Regions from separate parts of the Mucilaginibacter rubeus genome, predicted to be linked through region 1. Evidence: riboswitches for the same ligand, from Rfam matches in the RefSeq annotation. Region 1 holds a riboswitch; the other holds the start of a gene.

Region 1 (10,257 bases):
AAATTCGGATCCTGGAGCAATACCTGTAAATTATCTGAATTATGCATCATTATAAATTTGGCCAAATGTACAAAAAAGCACAAAAGTAATATGCGTTATGACACATATCGTCCAAATTTGATGGTAAATTACATTAAAGTTACAGAGCCTTGATCTCGCTTATAGAGATACCTATCGAACAATCATCCTGACAGCCATTAGGTGCATAACTGGCACCTGATATCATCCCGTTATTTTGGGTTTCAAAATAAATGGTGTTCTTTTTCTTATCGGCGGCAAGCCATTCGGTTTTGGCTTTTTGATAAATCTGGTCAAGCGTAAGTAATGCGGCACCTGAATTATGTTGCCCCAATGATGTTTTATCTTCCTGCCACTGTTCCCTTATTTTTTTAGTGGGAGCGCTGTTAGGATTTTGCTCTAAAGTATATGATAGAAAATCTCTCCCTACCACCACGCCGTTTTGCACAGTAATTTTTGTTTCGGAGCCGTAGCCAAATACAGACCCGGCGTTAACCGTATAGCTGTATGAGTTTTTACTTTCAGTTTTAAAGCTTTGCCATACCTTATAACTTTTGTCGTAAGCTGTTTCGTTTGCATCTTTTTTGCAGGCTGTAAAGCCGGTTATAACAAGCAGGATCAGGATAAAGGTTCTTTTCATGCGGATAGGTTTTATAATCTATTCGGCTAAAAATGAAAAAACGCTACAACTAATAACAAATATTCTTTTTTACTTTGGGCGATATCATATTTCGAACCATGAAAACAGAAACGATAGCTATACACGCCGGTAACCATGTTGATGAAGCAACACGGGCCGTAATACAACCTATTATTATGTCAACCACGTTTGAGCGCGGCGAAGACGGTGGTTTCCCGGCAGGTTATATCTATAGTCGATCAGCCAATCCTAACAGGCATGCGCTTGAACATTTACTGGCCAAACTGGAGGGCGGCGTTGAGGCTGCTTCGTTTTCATCGGGCAACGCGGCTGGGATGTCCGTATTTCAATCACTTGAGCCGGGGACTCATATTATTGCTCCAGATGATATGTATCATGGCTTACGTAATCAGCTTAAAAACCTGTTTGCGGGGATATTAACGTTCGATTTTATCGATGTAAACGATACCGATGTATTGCAGCAGCATATTAAACCCGAAACAGGCTTGATCTGGATTGAAACACCATCAAACCCGCTGCTTAAGATAACTGATATAAAAAAAGTAGTAGCAATAGCCAAAGCAAAAGGTATTAAAGTTTTGTGCGATAATACCTTTGCAACACCAATTTGCCAACGCCCGCTTGATTTGGGAGTAGATATTGTAATGCACTCGGCCACCAAATATTTTGGCGGCCACAGCGATTTGATGGGCGGAGCCTTAATTACAGGCGAAACAAATGATTGGTGGACAAAGATCCGTCAGGTACAGGAAATGGGAGGTGCTATCCCCTCGCCTATGGACTGCTATTACCTGGTACGCAGTATTAAAACTTTGCCGTACCGCGTAAAAGGTCACGTACAAAACGCACAGTTGTTAGCCGAATATTTGGAACAATATCCTAATGTTGAGCAGGTTATGTACCCCGGTTTATCATCGCATCCACAACATGAAATAGCAAAAGATCAGATGCTGGCTTTTGGCGGGATGCTATCCTTTATAATTAAAGGCGATGAAAACGACACGCATAATATCATCAATAAACTGAAGCTGTTTATCAAAGCTACCAGTCTCGGTGGTGTAGAAAGTTTGATAGAACACCGTGCTACTGTTGAAGGGCCGGATACCAAGACACCCCGCAACCTGCTAAGGGTTTCGGTTGGTTTAGAGCATATAGATGATTTAATAGCTGATATGGAACAGGCTTTAACGCTTTAGGCCACTTGAGGTAAAAGGCGAAAGGTCAAAGGCAAAAGGTAGAAGCATGAAGGCGGGTTAAAAATTCCCTATTTCAAAAACCTTTAACCTTTCGCCTTTGACCTTTAACCTCATTTCTAAAATAAAATTTGGCATATTCCCAAATAACCCCTTATATTTGGAACATTATTTGGTAGCAATACCAACGTCGATCAATACTCCGCACATAGTTCGGGTTTTGATTTATAAAGAAGCGGCGAGAGATCAGGCTCAATGACCCGCTGGCAACCCTTCAATGTTGAAGAAGGTGCCAATTCCTGTCCCGGCAAATAACACCGGGGAATATAAATTTATAACCATGAAAAGTTTAATTAAATTTACGCAACACAACACTTTTTACGCCTTAAACGGTGACATACAACATATTGGCTCCTCTATTGGCTGTATTTGTATGTGTTGCTGCTGTTGATGCTTAGCACGCCCCTGTTTTCATTTCTCTGAAAAGAAGCGTGTGATGTTAAACCGGTTTTATCAAACCGGCTTTGTCAAAATCCATCTTAACAAAAAAATCTAAATTAAACACATTAAAAATTACAACTATGTCTACCTTAAAATTCGAAACCTTACAATTACATGCCGGTCAGGAAGTTGATCCAACAACAGGTTCACGCGCAGTACCACTTTACCAAACCACTTCATACGTATTTAACAGTGCCGAACATGGCGCCAATTTGTTTGCGCTGAAGGAGTTTGGCAATATATATACCCGCATCATGAACCCTACTACCGATGTGTTTGAAAAACGCATTGCGGCTTTAGAGGGCGGCGCTGCTGCTCTGGCTACAGCATCCGGTCAGGCGGCACAATTTATAGCATTAAATAACATCCTGCAGGCAGGTGATAACTTTGTTACTTCTCCTTTCCTGTATGGCGGTACCTATAACCAGTTTAAAGTAGCATTTAAACGCCTGGGTATTGAGGTGCGTTTTGCCAAAGATGATACCGCGGCGAACATCGAAGCACTTATTGACGATAAAACCAAAGCTATCTTCCTGGAGACGATAGGTAATCCTGGATTTACCATTGCTGATTTTGAAAAGGTTAGCGAAGTTGCAAAAAGGCATGATCTTCCTTTAATTGTCGATAATACTTTTGGCGCAGGTGGTTACCTCTTCCGCCCTATTGAACATGGCGCTAATGTTGTTGTTGAGTCAACTACTAAATGGATCGGCGGTCATGGTACCAGTATTGGCGGCGCTATTATTGATGCCGGTAATTACAACTGGGGTAACGGCAAATTTCCGCAGTTCACTGAACCGTCTGAAGGTTACCACGGATTGGTATTTAACGATGTTTTTGGCATCGGCGGCCCATTTGGTAACATTCAGTTCATCATCCGTGCCCGTGTGGAAGGTTTAAGGGATTTTGGCCCATCGCAATCGCCATTTAATTCATGGCTGAATATCCAGGGATTGGAAACCTTGTCATTAAGGGTGCAACGCCATGTAGATAATGCTTTGCAGCTGGCCAAATGGTTAGAGCAGCATCCTCAAGTGGCTACGGTAAATTACCCGGGACTGGAATCATCACCATACCACGACCTTGCAAAAAAATATTTAAAGAATGGTTTTGGGGGCGTATTATCGTTCGAGATCAAAGGTGATAAAGCGCAGGCCAGCCAGTTAATCAATAATTTGAAACTGGTTAGTCATTTAGCTAACGTGGGCGACGCAAAAACATTGATCATACAGCCATCGGCAACAACGCATCAGCAATTATCTGATGAAGAGCAGCTATCTGCCGGTGTTACGCCGACATCATTACGCGTAGCCATTGGTATTGAGCATATAGATGATATTAAAGCTGATTTTGAACAAGCTTTTGCAAAAATTAAGCAAAGTGAGGGTGAGTTAGTTTAAAAATGTATAGTTTTTTTAAGTGATATAGTAAACGTTATTACGGGCAGCGGCCAGAAAAAATCTGGTTGCGCCCGGAATAACAAATAGAAGAATGAACGCAGAGATATTTAAATACACTGATACTTTTGAATTTGAATCCGGCCGCGCGATTGAAGGTTTAGAGATAGGCTTTCATACCTATGGAAGGTTAAATAAAGAAAAAAATAACGTTGTTTGGGTATGCCACGCGCTTACTGCCAACAGCGACGTATTTGACTGGTGGAAAGGGCTTATTGGCGAGGGTTATTTTTTTAACCCTGAAGAGCATTTTATAGTTTGCGCCAATATTTTGGGTTCGCCTTATGGTACCACAAGTCCGCTAAGTGTTAACCCGGTTACGGGGCAGCCGTATTACCTATCCTATCCGCAGTTTACTACAAGGGATATGATAAAGGCACACCAACTGCTTGCCGATCATTTGCAGATCAATAATATCAGTGTATTGATAGGCGGTTCATTAGGTGGCCAGCAGGCTATGGAATGGGCAATCATCGAGCCGGAACGCATCAAAAATCTTATTCTGATTGCTACCAATGCCAAGCACTCACCATGGGGCATTGCCTTTAATGAATCGCAGCGCTTAGCCATCACTGCCGACCGTACTTTCTATAGTAACACGCCGGAAGGTGGTCAAAAAGGCTTAAAAGCAGCCCGGAGCATCGCGCTTTTAAGCTATCGTACTTATAAAACCTATGGTATCACCCAGCAGGAAGAAAGCGACGATGTGAAAGATGGCTTTCGCTCATCGTCATACCAAAACTACCAGGGCGAGAAACTGGTGAACCGCTATAATGCCTATAGTTATTGGTACCTGACAAAAGTGATGGATTCGCACAACGTGGGCCGTGGCCGTAACGGGGTTGACAAGGCGTTGAGCCTGATCAAAGCTAAAACATTGGTTATTGGTATTTCATCGGATGTGTTATTCCCTATTGAGGAGCAACAATACCTTTTCAGGCATATCCCGAAAGCTGCCTTTGCCGAACTGGATTCGTTTTATGGGCACGACGGATTTTTAATTGAAACAGAAGCATTAACAAACATATTTACATCGTTTTTTAAAACCGATGTGAAAGGAAAAATTATAGAACTGCAACGTACAGCGTAATGAGTAAAAAGTTAAATATCGGCCTCTTCGGATTTGGAGTTGTGGGCCAGGGTTTATATGATATCGTAAAAACAAAAAAGCTAAACATTGAGATAGTAAAATTTGCTATTAAAGATCCAACCAAAAAACGTTCTTTACCGGCTCATTTATTTACTACCGATAAAGAAGAACTGCTTAATAACCCGGAGATCAACACGATAGTTGAGTTGATCAATGATACCGAAGCCGCTTTTGAAATTGTTTCAAGGGCCTTAAAATCTGGTAAGAACGTAGTATCGGCCAGTAAAAAAATGATTGCCCTGCATTTGGATGAACTGATCGAGATCCAGCATCAATATGGAACATCGTTGTTATACGAGGGTGCAGTTTGCGGCAGTATCCCTATCATCCGTAACCTTGAGGAATATTATGACAACGAATTATTACACTCGATAAGCGGTATTTTCAACGGTTCATCAAATTACATCCTTTCAAAAGGCTTTATTGAAGGTTTAGATTATGACAGTGCCTTAAAACAAGCACAAGACCTTGGTTTTGCCGAAACTGATCCAACCAGTGATGTTGGCGGGTTTGATGCTAAATATAAACTGGTTATCGCGGCTGCCCATGCTTACGGTGTAGTGGTACAGCCAGATGAGGTATTTAACCTTGGCATCCAGAATCTTGCCGCTGCAGATCTGCAATATGCCCGCGAAAAGAACCTGAAAATTAAACTGGTGCCTGTAGCTAAAGAACTTGACGACCGCAACGTTGCCCTGTTCGTGTTGCCAAAATTTGTAAACGATAAAGAGTTTTTATACAACGTTGAGTACGAATACAACGGCGTAACGGTACAGGCAGCTTTTGCCGATCAGCAATTCTTTTTCGGAAAAGGCGCTGGTGGCCACCCTACCGGCTCTGCTGTACTGTCGGATATAGCGGCTTTACGCTATAATTACCAGTACGAGTACAAAAAGGCAAAAGAAAAAACAGATCTTAATTTTACCAATAACATTGAATTAACGGTTTATCTGCGTTATGATGATGAAGAACTGGTTGAAGCGCTGAACTTCGAACACATTAATGAGCGCTACTATTCAGGTAATTACAAATTTGTTATAGGAAAAATCAATTTACAAAATCTGATCGCCAACCAACAACGTATATCTGACAGCAAGGCTTTCGTAGCCTTTGCCGATCAGCTTACGGGGGTCAGCTTAGCATCGGCAGCTAAACAGACAGCTGAAGTTTTTTAGTAGATTCCTTCGGTTGTTTTAATATAAAAAGGCTTCTCTAAACGGGAAGCCTTTTTAGTTACATGCCGGTTAATTTCATTTGGCAAAATACGCTCCTATTCTTTTGGCAAAAGCTACTGTAATTATGCCGATGAATATTTTTGAGCCCTCAGCTATAATGTTGCTTTGTTCGTTACCATTAATAAGCGTATACATATGATATAAGAAATCAGGCGCGGTGCTAACTAACAGAAGTCCGCCAATTATCACCAGGGATATTTCGTAAATAATATTTCGCTCTGCAAAAAGCTTAGCATTTTCTTTATAATCACTTTCCCGGGTGATCCAGCGGGTAATTCTTTTTGTGCCGGCAATCAGCAGTATAGCCAATACCATCAGGAAAATAAAGTTTAAAGAATTTACAAGTACTAAATTTTCATGGTCGGTAGGCTGTTCACCAGGCGAACCCGTATGATTGCCTATAAAAGTGATTAGGTTCGGAAGTTTAGAGATATCGGCTACCAGCAGGTAGATGCCCAATACTTTAATGGCGACCTCATAGATGTCGGATTTTTTCATTCGCTTTAATTAGGGATTAATTGGTTTATGGCTTACAAGGTAAACAATTGTACCACAAGTAAAAGAGAAATGAAGGTCCGGGGGGTAATTATTCCAGGTAATAATGCCTGATCCTGTTCAAACCCTCATCAAGTTCATAAACCAGGGGTACGGCGGTAGGGATTTCCAGGGAAGTTACTTCTTCGTCGTTTAAATTATCAATATATTTTATCAGCGACCGTAGGCTGTTGCCATGCGCCACTATAATAACCTTTTGATTGCGCCGCATAGCCCTCACAATTCTTTCATTCCAAAACGGCAGCACCCTATCCATCGTTTCACTAAGGTTTTCAGTTAAGGGCAATTCACGCTCGGTTAAATCTTTATATCTAAGATCATGGCCCGGGTACCGGGGATCTTCTTTAGTTATAGCCGGCGGATGTTCATTAGGGTCGCGGCGCCATTTTAGTACCTGCTCTTCCCCGTATTGGGCAATAGTTTCATCTTTATTTAACCCCTGTAAGGCTCCATAAAAGCGTTCGTTCAAACGCCATGATTTTTCAACCGGGATCCAAAGATGATCCAGCTCCTCAAGCATGTAATGCAATGTCTTGATCGACCGTTTCAGGTACGATGTAAAGCCGATATCAAAGTTATAGCCATTTTTATTCAGGATTTTTCCGGCGTTGTGGGCTTGCTCATACCCTTTGTCTGATAGGTCGACATCTTCCCAGCCTGTAAAACGGTTTTGCTGATTGAAAACACTTTCGCCGTGGCGGATTAATACTAATTTTTGCATAGGTATTTAGTTAACGCAAAAGTAAGTTAAGGGTTGTGAAAAACTTGCTTAATATTTATAAATCAGTTAGCTTGCGGTACAAACCAAATAAACTAAAACCTATTATGATCCCTACTACACCAGTACCGGTGAAGGATGGCATTGCCAATCCGGCGCCGCTTGGCCTGTGCGCTTTCGGTATGACAACCGTTTTATTAAACATTCACAATGCCGGCTTTTTTGAAATGAATACCATGATCCTGGCCATGGGTATATTTTATGGTGGATTGGCACAGGTAATTGCCGGTGTTATCGAAGCGAAAAAGAATAATACTTTCGGGCTTACAGCATTCACCTCGTATGGTTTTTTCTGGCTTTCATTAGTTGGCTTGCTGGTGATGCCTAAGCTTGGCTGGGGTACTGCTCCGTCTGAAGGAGCCATGATTGCTTACCTAAGCATCTGGGGTGTATTTACCTTCCTGTTGTTTTTTGGTACGCTAAAGCTCAACCGTGCATTACAGTTTGTTTTTGCTTCGTTAACTGTGTTGTTTTTCCTGCTGGTAGCAGGCGATGCTACCGGAAACGCAGGCATCAAGCACCTGGCTGGATATGAAGGTATCATTTGCGGTGCTTCGGCTATCTATACCGGTATTGCCAATGTGCTGAATGAAGTTTACGGAAAAACTGTTTTACCTATTGGCCCGGTGAAGGTTTAATTTTTTTCAGCTAAATTGCGTGGGTGAAAGATTATAAAAAATATTACAGCATACCGGCCACTCCCGAAGAGATCTATATGGCCATCACTAATCCCATTACCATCGAACTTTGGACTGGCGAAGTAGCGCAAATGTCTACCGAACCCGGCACCGAATTTTCTATGTGGGATGGCAGCATTGTAGGTAAAAACCTCGAATTTGAACCTAATAAAAAGGTTGTTCAGCAATGGTATTTTGAGGGACAAAGCGATAACTCTATTGTGACCATCAAACTGCATGCTGATAAAAATGGCACATCTGCAGAGCTAAGGCATACCAACATACCCGACGATGATTATAACGACATTGTTGAAGGCTGGAATGATAGTTACTTTGGTGGCCTGATAGACTTTTTTGAGGGCGCTTAACACATCTAAAAACAAAATACTTTATACCCATGAAACAAGGCCTTTTGATTGATATGGATGGGGTGATTTACAGCGGTGAAGAATTGATATTCGGCGCTGATAAGTTCATCAAACATCTTATTGATAATGATATCCCGTTTACTTTTATGACCAATAATAGCCAGCGCACCAGCCTGGAGGTTGTACGCAAGCTTAAAAGATTGGGAATAACTGTTGAAACCAAGCATGTTTATACCAGCGCCATGGCTACCGGCAAATTCCTGGGCGATCAAAGCCCAAACGGTACCGCCTTTGTATTGGGCGAAGGTGGCTTGTTGACCAGTCTTCATGAAAATGGTATCACACTGGTTGACTCCGATCCGGAATTTGTTGTTTTAGGTGAAGGCAGAAACTTTACCCTGGAGATGGTACAGCGTGCGGTTGATATGATCCTGGCTGGTGCCAAATTTATAACAACCAACCGGGACCCTTCTCCTAAAAAACCGGGATGGAATAACCTGGGTATTGCGGCAACAACCGCTATGATTGAGGAAGCAACCGGTCGTAAGGCATTTGTAACGGGTAAACCAAGCCCGGTGATGATGCGTTCGGCGAGAAAATTCCTGGGCCTTGAAACAGCCGAAACAACCGTAATTGGCGATACCATGGAAACCGATATTCAGGGCGGCGTGCAAATGGGATATAAAACTATCCTGGTTTTATCCGGCATTTCCAGCAAAGATCAGTTAAGCCATTACGCGTTTAAACCTGACATGGTAGCCAGCTCGGTTGACAAAATAGTTTTCCCGCTTAAGTGGTGGCAATAAGATAATCTTCTTTTTTATGATAAAGCGGACGGTCCAAAAAGATCGTCCGCTTTTTGTTTATAGCAATATCCTATGGTTAAAACCTGGAAGAATATTTAACTGAAACCTAATATCATTAAGCTTTTTTTAAGTATTTTTTAATAGTGTCAGGCTTTATTTGCTCCCAACCAATTAAACCGATGCCTGCCCTATAAGGCTGCGGTTAACCATTAAACCAATATTGCTATTTATGCGTTCACTCGTTTTTAAGCCCCCTTAAGGCTTATGGCAGGTTATACCTGTATTCTGTTAACAAACCAATCTATCAAACAATTACATCTGAATTTATGAACTTAAAAAAACTTTATGTTTTAAGCTGTGCGCTTATTATCGGCCTTGTAAGTGCCTGCTCAAAAAAAGAACTGGCAGGAAATCCGGCTAACGCTAATAGCAATCAATCCAAAATAAAAACAGCCGCTTCACCTGCCGGTGATGTTGTGGGTAAAATCACCGTAGGCTACCAGGGCTGGTTTGCCGCTATTGGCGATGGTTCCCCCATTAATTTGTGGTGGCATTGGTCAAACCCCAATAACCAGGCCCCTAATGCCAATAATATCGGGGTAAAATCATGGCCCGATGTACGGGAGTATACCAGCACCTATCAAACCGGTTTTGCCAATTTGAATAACGGCAGTCCGGCAAAACTGTTTTCTTCCTTTAATGATCAAACCGTAAATGTGCAGTTTCAGTGGATGCAGCAAAATAATATCGACTGCGCCGCGCTGCAGCGTTTTAACCCAACCGGCGGTGAAGGTCCTGTACGCGATGCCATAACTGCCAAAGTAAAAACCGCAGCCGAGGCTACGGGCCGTAAATTTT
Region 2 (10,257 bases), 460 kb from region 1:
TTTCCTTTACCTCAATTCGTAATTGATGGGTATTGAAAACATGGGAAAAGGGCTGAACACTTTTTGTTAAAAACACACTGCCTCCAATTACGCTATGATGACCGAGAACAGTACGTCCACCTAAAATGGTACTGCGGGCATAAATCACTACGTTATCCTCAACTGTTGGGTGCCTTTTGGTTTCGGATAATTCTTTGCTTACTTGTGCCGCCCCTAATGTTACACCTTGATAAATCGTAACATACTTTCCAATAATGCTTGTTGCACCAATTACTATACCTGTGCCATGATCTATGCAGAACGGTACTCCAATTTCTGCTTTGGGATGGATATCTACACCGGTTTGGCCATGCGCGTGCTCAGATAATATCCTGGGTAAAATAGGGATGTTTAGCCGTGTAAGCTGATGCGCTATGCGATAAACAGCTATAGCGTAAAAGCCAGGGTATGAAACAATAACCTCATGTACACTGGTCGCTGCCGGGTCTTTTTCATAGATCATGGAGGCATCCTTCCGCAGACGGTCGTAAATTTCGTTCAATGAATCGTAAAACGAAGCTACGGCAGCCTCAATATCAAGATCCTTTGGATCGAGGTAGCTAAGTAATATGTTTTCAAGATCTATCTGGTTCTTTTTCAGGTGCCCGCCGTATATCGATAGTTTGTTGGCATGGTTGTTCGGGAATAGAAACTCAAACAGATCAGACAGCCAGCCAACGCACTGTCTGATCTTTGGAGTAGCTTCCCACTCGGCTTTATGAGTTTCATAAAGCAACTGTATAAAACTGTCAAGCTTATCGTCTTTCATTGTGGTGGTTTTGGTGGTTTATCTTTTAAGACTGTGAAGAGTATTTACCAACAGGTCAATTTCGGCACAAGTATTATAGAATGCCAGTGAGGGCCGCACTGTGGCTTCAACACCAAAGCGCCTTAAGATAGGCTGGGCGCAATGGTGACCTGAACGTACGGCGATGCCTTGTTCATTTAAAGCATGACCAACTTCTTCGGTTTTGTAGCCCACAAGCACAAATGATAATACGCTGGCTTTTTCTTTTGCGGTACCAATCAACCGGATCCCTTTTACTTCTTTTAGCAGATGAGTAGCATATTCAAGCAGGTAATGTTCATACTGGGCGATAGCAGGCATGCCCAGCCGGGTAACATAGTCAATAGCCGCACCAAGACCAACCGCGTCTGCAATGTTACCGGTTCCGGCCTCGAAGCGTCCGGGTGCATCATGGTATTGGGTGTATTCAAAAGTAACATCCTTGATCATGTTACCTCCGCCTTGCCAGGGTTGGGTTTGATTGAGCAGCTCTTCTTTGCCGTAAAGCACACCTATACCTGTAGGGCCGAACACTTTATGTCCCGAAAATACAAACCAATCGGCATTTAAAGCCTGTACATCAACCGGCATGTGCGATACAGACTGTGCGCCGTCAACCAATACTTTGGCCCCGGCCAGATGTGCGAGATGAACAATTTGAGCGGCTGGCGTGACCGTACCTAAGGCATTTGATACCTGTGTAAATGAAACCAGTTTGGTTTTAGGGCCAAGTATTTTTACATATTCGTCAAGGATGATCTGGCCATCGTCATCAACGGGGATCACTTTAATTTTTACACCCTTTTTAGCCGCCAGCTGCTGCCACGGAACTATATTAGCGTGGTGTTCAAGCTGGCTAACAACAATTTCATCACCTGCAACCAAATTTTGCTCTCCCCACGTTTTGGCTACAAGGTTGATGGCTTCGGTTGCGCCACGTACAAAAATGATCTCGTTAATTGATCCCGCGTTCAGGAAGGTTTGCACTTTTTTGCGTGCGCCCTCGTAAGCATCCGTTGCCCTTGCCGCCAGTTCATGGGCGGCGCGGTGGATATTTGAATTTTCGTGCTCGTAAAAATAGGTAATGCGCTCAATCACCTGCCGGGGCTTTTGGGTAGTGGCTGCATTGTCAAGCCATACCAATTGTTTCCCGTTCACCTGTTCTTGTAAAATCGGAAAATCGCGCCTTACAATGTTTACATCAAACGGCGGACTGATAATGCTACTGATACCAACCTGCTTAACCCTTTTCTCGTCGGATTTTACTGCCGGTAATCCATGGCTATCCGATAAAAAATAAAAAGGGATTTCGGTAGCGGAAGGTGCACCGTTAAATGGTAGCACTTTTGAAGGTCCTGACGTACTAATATTGCTTAATATCTTCTTCAGGTCCGCTTCAAAACCCTGGTCTTGTTGATAAGGCAAGTGGAGCAGATTTTGGGGAGCGGTTGAAAGCTGCTCAACCTCGAAATTTTGCTTTAAAGCCACATTAGGTATCAGATCTGTTTTTACCAAATATGAGTCGTAACCAAAGCTGGGTTTTGAGGGCAATTGCGCTCCAAAAGTGTTAACCGGGCTATGCCGGACAGGCTCCGAAGCATTAGTATGTGCGCTTAAATTAGGATCCGCGAAACTGGTTTGCGGATCCTTCAGGTTAATGGCATTATTCTGATTAATAGCCGATGGCGAAACACCGCCACCGCCAATAGTACTTGATGGTATTGACGTAGCTGGTACGTTGGCCTGGTGTTGCGGCCCCAATAAATCAGCATCACCTATACTGCCCGGCAATGGAAATACTTCCGGCGTTTGCTGAGCTGGCAATTGATTTACAATGCCGCCCGGCCCGGCCTTAAAAAACTGGTTGGCCAGTTGTTCCAGTTCCTGCAGACTGGGCAGGTTATCCGGATTAATATTTGTACTCATAATAGTTACCTAAATCAACATCTTCCAAAACAGCTATAGCATCATCAACTAAAACAGCTAATGAGCAGTAAAGCGATACCAGGTATGAAGCAATGGCCTTATTGTTAATGCCCATAAAGCGCACCGATAATCCTGGTGACTGTTCGCCCGGCAAACCAGGCTGAAACAGACCTACCACGCCCTGGCGGCTTTCGCCTGTACGCAAAAGGATGATCTTTGATTTGTTATTTACTATAGGTAGTTTATCGGATGGGATAAGCGGGATCCCTCGCCAGGTAATAAATTGTGACCCAAATAAGGATACTGTTGGCGGCGGCACACCACGGCGGGTACATTCGCGGCCGAAAGCGGCTATCGCTAATGGATGCAGCAGGAAAAATCCGGGTTCTTTCCAAACTTTAGTGATCAGTTCGTCAAAGTCATCCGGAGTAGGGGGGCCGAGCCTTGTTTTTATCTTTTGCGATGAGGCTACGCTGCTCAATAAGCCATATTCAGGATTGTTGATCAGCTCGCTTTCCTGGCGTTCTTTAACAATCTCGATAGTAAGGCGTAACTGCTCGCTGATCTGGTTATAGGGTTTACTGTACAAATCAGATACCCTGGTATGCACATCTAATACTGTATTTACTGCGCTCAGGTTATACTCCCGCGGGTTTTCTTCATAATCAACATAGGTAGATGGCAGCTCACGCTCATCACGGTTAGAGCAATCAACTTCTACATTATTAGCATCAACAACTTTGTTTAAACGATAAACGCCTGATTCAACAGGGATCCAGTTTAATAAATGTGTTAACCAGCGAGGGGTAATGGTTGATAACTGCGGAACGGTACGGGTGGCTACTGCTAACTGTCTGGCGGCTACGTCGCCGAGAGCGGTTTGTTTTTGTTTTTGATCGGGCATTTTTTAATAAATGAAATAAGTGTTTAAAGCTGATTTGGTGGTGCTTTCAATGTTTAACACCTGCTTTGCAATGATATAAAATAAATTATATAAAATCTATAGGAATTATAGATTTTATTGTATGTTTGCATCATCAGTTCTTTAACACTTATCCAGAAAAGACGGAGGGAAAGGCCCCATGAAGTCTTGGCAACCTGTACAATACCTTATATTGTAATATTGTAAAAGGTGCTAATTCCTGCTCCCGGCAAGGGGAGAAAGATAAGATGCTACAGGTTTATACAAATATCTCCACAGCTCTTTTCCTGGTAAGTTTACTGAACCCCAAAAAAGAAGAGAATAAACCACATCATCACTATACCGAATGAAGAAATTCATACTTACCGCTTTAACTTCTGTTATTGGCACTGTGGCTTACTCGCAGATACTTGCTCCGGTAAAATGGTCGTACGCGGCAAAAAAGATTGACAAAGAGCAAGCCATCGTTTTTATAAAGGCCGATATTGAAAAAGGCTGGCATATCTATTCGCAGCGTGTTGCTGATGGCGGCCCGGTAAAAACTTCGTTTACGTTTGATAAAAGCGATGACTATACATTGAGCGGAAACACTTCAGAACCTAAGGCTGTCAGTAAGTATGAAAAGGCGTTCAGTATGAATGTGCAGTACTTTGAGCAATCGGTAATTTTTCAGCAAAAAATAAAACTTAAAAACGGGCAAACTTCGGTTAAAGGCACACTAAATTATATGGTGTGCAGCGACAAGCAATGCCTGCCTCCTGAGGATGTAGAATTCAGCGTCCCTGTAAAATAAATAGCACATAATAATAGTGTTTAACAGATCAATAGCCACCAACTGAACTGTTAAACGGATGTTGAAGCGGTACAAAAACCGCTTTAAAAACTAATACCATGAAACCGAAAACGAATATTATCACTAACGCCTTTAAACAGAATGGTGGCGCCCTTTTCTGTTGTTACCAGTATTGTTAATTAGCGCAGTTTGTGTCACGGAAAATTGATCCTGAAATAAGATCAACATCCTGGCTGTACTAAGTGCGTTGCTTTGCTATGGTGGTAAAACAGGCGTGTGCTGTACAGACCAGGATGTTTATTGTTTACAATATAAGATTTTAATGAAATTCAATTCTAAATAAAAAATATTCTACTAAATCTATAGATTTTATTGTATTTATCATATTTATTACTATCTTTACAGCATTCTAATTAACCCCACCATTAATTAGTTGATTTATAAAGAATAAGGGAGAGGAAGTCTCGATGATCTTATAGCAACTTTTCAGCAATGAAATAAGTGCTCAAACTTTTTTGCAGGGCGATGTTGCTGTGCAAATATAAATTAACTAAACACCATGAACACTAAACATGACTATCCGCAGCAGCAGGCAATTGCCATAAGGCGATGTTGTTGTTTTGCACAGCGCCTTTTCTGGTTTTAACAACCGGTTCCTGAAATTTTATTGCTCCATTTTTTAGGGCCTCACAGGGTCACGTGGCATTGCTATGTCTAATTTTTAATCAAATCAATAACAATAAACTAAAACTGATAACATGAAAACAACAAATTACTTAACTAAAGCAAAAGTGTTGAGCATCGCGCTTTTGCTCGGTACTGCGGGCGTATCGCATGCCGATCCTAAGCCTAAATTTATTAAAGAAGGCAAATGGCGTGGCGAATTTACCGTAAGCGAATCAAAAGTACCCTTCAATTTTGAGCTGAAAGGAAAAGATGCTGAACATGCGGTATTTACGCTTATCAATGGCTCCCGTCGTGATGATTTTCATGTAAAATCTATCGGCCAGGATTCGGTTTACATCAAAATGAACACCTATGATGCAGCCTTGGTTGCCAAAGTTGAAGACGACGGATCTTTAACCGGCGAGTATCGCAGCCTGGTTCCGGGCTTCAGGGGGAATTCGCTGCCATTTAAAGCAGAATATGGTAAAACTTACCGCTTTGTTGAACCGGGAAAAGACGTTGCCCCTACGGCAGACCTGAGCGGCAAATGGGAAATCAAAACCTACAGCAAAGAAGCCGTTCCTGCATCCATCGCCCTGTTGAAACAAAAAGGTAATAAGCTTACCGGCGTGGTAATGACCGTAGTAGGTGATACGCGCGAGTTGGAAGGCACTGTACAGGGCGATGAATTTGCGTTGAGCGGTTTCACAGGCCCAAGCCCATTCATTATTAAAGGTAAGATCAATGCTGATGGTACATTGAGCGGTGAACAGGGTTTCGGGATCTATAAAAACCTGAAGTTTGACGCCGCCAAAAAAGCCGAAGTTGAATTGCCGGATCCTTATAAATTAACTTTCCTGAAAGAGGGTTATAAAAAGCTTGACTTTTCGTTTCCGGGGATTGATGGTAAACAGGTATCGTTGAGCGATAACAAGTATAAGGGTAAGGTGGTGATCGTGGAGATCATTGGTACCTGGTGCCCCAACTGTACAGATCAAACCGTGTTCCTATCGCCATGGTTTAACAAAAATCATAACCGTGGGGTAGAGGCCATTGCTTTAGGCTTCGAGCAAAAAGATAGCCTGGAATATGCTAAATACACGCTGGGCAAGCTGCGCGATAAATATGCTATTAACTACGATATCGCTTTTGGTGGATTAGCCGATAAGAAGCTGGTATCGCAAAAACTACCTGCATTGAACAAGTTTATCGCTTTCCCCACTACGATCATTATCGACAGAAAAGGTGACGTAAGGGAGATCTATACAGGCTACACCGGCACCGTAACCGGCAAATATCATGAAGATTACGAAAAGAAATTCAACAAGCTTTTAGACGAGCTTATCGCGGAGCCGGCGCCAGAAACTGCTGCCGTTGTTGATCAGCCGGCACGTCAAGGTAAGTAAACAACTATTAACTATCTATAATTTATCAAATGAAAACACTCAATTTAATTACTTCATTCAAATGCCTGACAGTAGGGTTGCTGTTGAGCAGTACAGTGTTTGCGGCCGATAAAAATCCGCCGGTAAAATTTATCAAAGAAGGTGTATGGCGCGGCGTGTTTACTGTAGCCGAAACAAAAGTTCCTTTTAATTTTGAATTGAAAGGTAAGGATGCGGAACATGCTACCTTCACGCTCATCAATGGTACCCGTCGCGATAACTTTCATGTTAAGCAGGTAGGCAAAGATTCGGTATTTATTAAAATGAATACGTATGATGCCGCACTGGTTGCCAAAGTAGAAGATGACGGAACCTTAAGTGGCGAATACCGCAGCCTGGTGCCGGGTTTCAGAGGGAATTCACTACCCTTCACCGCCGAATACGGCAAAAGCTACCGTTTTGTTGAGCCTGGTAAGGATATTGCACCAGCCGCCAACTTAACCGGTAAATGGGAGCTGAAAGTTTACTCGAAAGAGCAGGTACCTAACAAGATAGCTGTCCTGAAACAGACTGGTAATAAATTAACTGGTGTAATTATGCAGGTAACCGGCGACAGCCGCGAGCTGGAGGGTACTGTACAAGGCGATGAATTTGAGCTGAGTGGCTTTACCGGTCCGAGCCCTAAAATTTACAAGGGGAAGATCAATCCGGATGGTACGCTGAGTGGTGAGATAGGCCAAGGCATTTATGATAACACCAAGTTTGATGCCGTAAAAGACGATAAAGCCGAACTACCTGATCCGTACAAATTAACTTACCTGAAAGAAGGTTACAAAAAATTGGATTTCACTTTCCCTGACCTGAACGGTAACCCGGTTTCATTAAGCGATGCCAAGTATAAAGGTAAGGTTACTATCATAGAGATTGTGGGTACCTGGTGCCCTAACTGTACCGATCAAACCGTGTTCCTTTCGCCATGGTTTAATAAAAACCATAACCGTGGGGTTGAGGCGATAGCTATAGGCTTTGAGCAGAAAGACAGTTTAAAATATGCACAGTATACTTTGGGCAAGTTGAAGGAAAAGTACGATATCAAGTATGATATTTTATTCGGTGGCTTGGCCGATAAAAAGTTAGTATCGCAAAAACTGCCCGCTTTGAATAAGTTCATAGCATTCCCGACTACTATTATCATCGACAGGAAAGGCGACGTAAGGGAGATCTATACGGGGTATACGGGTACAGTTACCGGTAAATATTACCAGGATTACGAAAAGAAGTTTAATAAACTGCTTGATGAACTGATAGCCGAACCCGCACCGGCCAACCATGCAAATGTTGTTGAAAGCAATAACGAAACCTTAAAAGGAAAATAAACAATAAACTGACACCTGACCCGGCTAAGGGTAAAAGCTTTGCCGGGTTTATTAAAACAACTTATTAACGATAACCCACCATGACAAAATTTACTGGCGCTGTATTATTTACAGCATTTATATCTCTTACTTCGTTCACATCTCCTGCGATAAAAACGGTTAAACTTACCAAAGGGAAATCAGGTATTATCAAAACTGCCGATACAAAAAGGAAAATTAAAATAGCATCGTTCAAAGTAGATAATGAAAGCAGCAAGCTTACCTGGGCAGCCAAGAAAGCCACCGGCGATCATAATGGCGAAGTGAAGATCAGTAACGGTAATTTCTCGATAGAAAACAACACGCTTAAAGGCGGTAGCTTCGATATCGACCTGAATACCATTACTGACGCTGACCTAACCGATCAGGCACAAAATGAAAAGTTAGTTAGCACCTTGAAAAGCGAGACTTTTTTCAATACTGAAAAATTTCCGAAAGCGAATCTGGTGATTAATTCGGCTACCAAAACCAGCGGTAACCAATATGATGTTAAAGGCAAACTAACCATCAAGGGTATCACTAATGACGTAAGCTTCCCGGCTACCGTTGCTGTTAATGGCAAAAAACTTACCGCAAGCGCCAAAATAACTGTAGATCGTACCAAATATGATATCAAATTCAGGTCGAAGAACTTTTTTGAAAACCTGGGCGATAAGGTGATCTATGATGATTTTGATCTGAATGTTAACCTTACCGCTAATGCGCAGTAACAAACTGTAAAGCAAGACACAGATAATCTTATTTTGATGATAAAAGCCGACCCGTTTTGGGTTGGATGGCCACAGCCATGACTAATAAAAGCATTTAAAAGCTCAGGTAAAGTTGGAACAGCTCCGGAGCCGGTGGAATTGGATACACCGGCAATGGGCTGAACTTCGAAGCAGCTAATTAGATGTGGAACAATATGAAAAAAGGAAAAATATTACTGGTTTTAGGAGCAATCATGGTATTGATCGGCTTCATGAGTTTTGTAGGCTCCAAAGACGATGTACAAACCAGGGAGCAACTGGGCGAAAAATTATTTTTTGACCCCATATTATCGGGTGATAACACCATCAGCTGCGCTTCTTGCCATAAACCAGCATTTGCTTTTGCCGATACTGCCGTGTTTAGTAAGGGAATAAAAGGTCAGCTCACTGCGCGTAACTCGCCGGGGTTGACCAACCTTTCGGGCAGGCCGCATCTTTTTTGGGATGGCCGGGCTTCATCGTTGGAAGAGCAGGCTTTAGGCCCCATCACATCGGCCGCAGAAATGGGGCTTCCGATAGAAGATGCCATAAAAAAATTAAACGACAATAAATTTTATGCCGATGCTTTTCAAAAAATATTTAAATCAGCACCCACCAAAGATAATCTGTTGAAGGCCATAGCCTCATTTGAGCGTACGCTTGAAACATCAAACAGCCCTTACGACAGGTATGTAAACGGCGATGACCACGCCATATCAGAATCTGCTGCGCGCGGCAGGTTATTGTTTATTGGTAAGGCCGCTTGTAATAACTGCCATTCGGGAGAGGATTTTACAGCCGACAGGTTTAAAAGTATAGGCCTGTATAACGGTAAAGACCTGAATGATCCGGGTCGCTCGGCTATCACAAAAAGCAAAACGGAAGAGGGGGAGTTTAAAATTCCGGGACTGCGTAATGTGGCTGTAACGGCTCCGTATATGCACAACGGTAAATTTAAGACCCTCAAGGAAGTGGTTGAATATTACAATAATCCCTCGTTAGTGGTTAAAGATGGTATTAATCGTGATCTTGCGCTTGATAAGCCGCTTAACCTTACCAATGCCGAAATTGATGATATCGTGGAGTTTTTAAAATCCCTCACCGATGATCGTTTCAAGCAGAAATTAGCCTCAAATTAACATACCCCAATAAAATAATTAATTAAAACAACCGGGCAAACATTTGCCGGTAGGTCAGTTTTTGCCCTGCCGTAGCCACCGCTTTGCCCCAGAACTATTGTAACATGAAGAAAATTGTACTCTTGCTTATGTTCTTCGCCCTTATTGTGGGGCACAACGCATATGCACAAAAACGAACGGTAACCGGGGTTGTAACCTCTGCCGATGATAAAGCGCCATTGCCCGGCGTATCTGTAACAGTAAAAGGATTAAATGAAGGTGCAGTAACCAAGGCAGATGGTAGCTTCAGTATCGTGATCCGTAACGGTAAATACCTGGTGTTTTCGTTTGTAGGTTTTGAAAGCCAGGAAGTGGAAATTGATGGTATCAAGCAATTTCAGATCAGCTTGAAGCCATCAAAAAATAACGCGCTGAATGAAGTGCAGATTGTTGGATCGCGCAATGCCAATCGCACCAA

What was found. A riboswitch is a leader RNA that binds a small molecule or an ion and turns the genes downstream of it on or off. The one in region 1 is predicted to bind S-adenosylmethionine.
Region 2: it holds a riboswitch for S-adenosylmethionine, as region 1 does, so the genes downstream of both, DEO27_RS11710 (peroxiredoxin family protein) here and DEO27_RS10055 (O-acetylhomoserine aminocarboxypropyltransferase/cysteine synthase family protein) in region 1, are expected to answer to the same signal.

Annotation. Positions count from the first base shown of each region.
Region 1 is NZ_CP043450.1:2,451,625-2,461,881, forward strand. Features, by position in the region: gene mqnE (aminofutalosine synthase MqnE) at 1-47, opposite strand, end outside; gene DEO27_RS10045 (hypothetical protein) at 140-658, opposite strand; gene DEO27_RS10050 (trans-sulfuration enzyme family protein) at 757-1,875, shown strand; SAM riboswitch class I at 2,095-2,205, shown strand; gene DEO27_RS10055 (O-acetylhomoserine aminocarboxypropyltransferase/cysteine synthase family protein) at 2,454-3,773, shown strand; gene metX (homoserine O-acetyltransferase family protein) at 3,865-4,920, shown strand; gene DEO27_RS10065 (homoserine dehydrogenase) at 4,920-6,155, shown strand; gene DEO27_RS10070 (hypothetical protein) at 6,231-6,713, opposite strand; gene gpmA (2,3-diphosphoglycerate-dependent phosphoglycerate mutase) at 6,802-7,491, opposite strand; gene DEO27_RS10080 (acetate uptake transporter) at 7,596-8,186, shown strand; gene DEO27_RS10085 (SRPBCC domain-containing protein) at 8,210-8,593, shown strand; gene DEO27_RS10090 (HAD-IIA family hydrolase) at 8,623-9,399, shown strand; gene DEO27_RS10095 (lectin) at 9,726-10,257, shown strand, end outside.
Region 2 is NZ_CP043450.1:2,916,256-2,926,512, reverse strand. Features, by position in the region: gene DEO27_RS11730 (serine O-acetyltransferase) at 1-808, opposite strand, end outside; gene DEO27_RS11725 (family 2A encapsulin nanocompartment cargo protein cysteine desulfurase) at 827-2,752, opposite strand; gene DEO27_RS11720 (family 2A encapsulin nanocompartment shell protein) at 2,736-3,656, opposite strand; SAM riboswitch class I at 3,802-3,924, shown strand; gene DEO27_RS11715 (protein-disulfide reductase DsbD domain-containing protein) at 4,021-4,467, shown strand; SAM riboswitch class I at 4,903-5,015, shown strand; gene DEO27_RS11710 (peroxiredoxin family protein) at 5,226-6,539, shown strand; gene DEO27_RS11705 (peroxiredoxin family protein) at 6,569-7,894, shown strand; gene DEO27_RS11700 (YceI family protein) at 7,975-8,643, shown strand; gene DEO27_RS11695 (cytochrome-c peroxidase) at 8,838-9,800, shown strand; gene DEO27_RS11690 (TonB-dependent receptor) at 9,905-10,257, shown strand, end outside.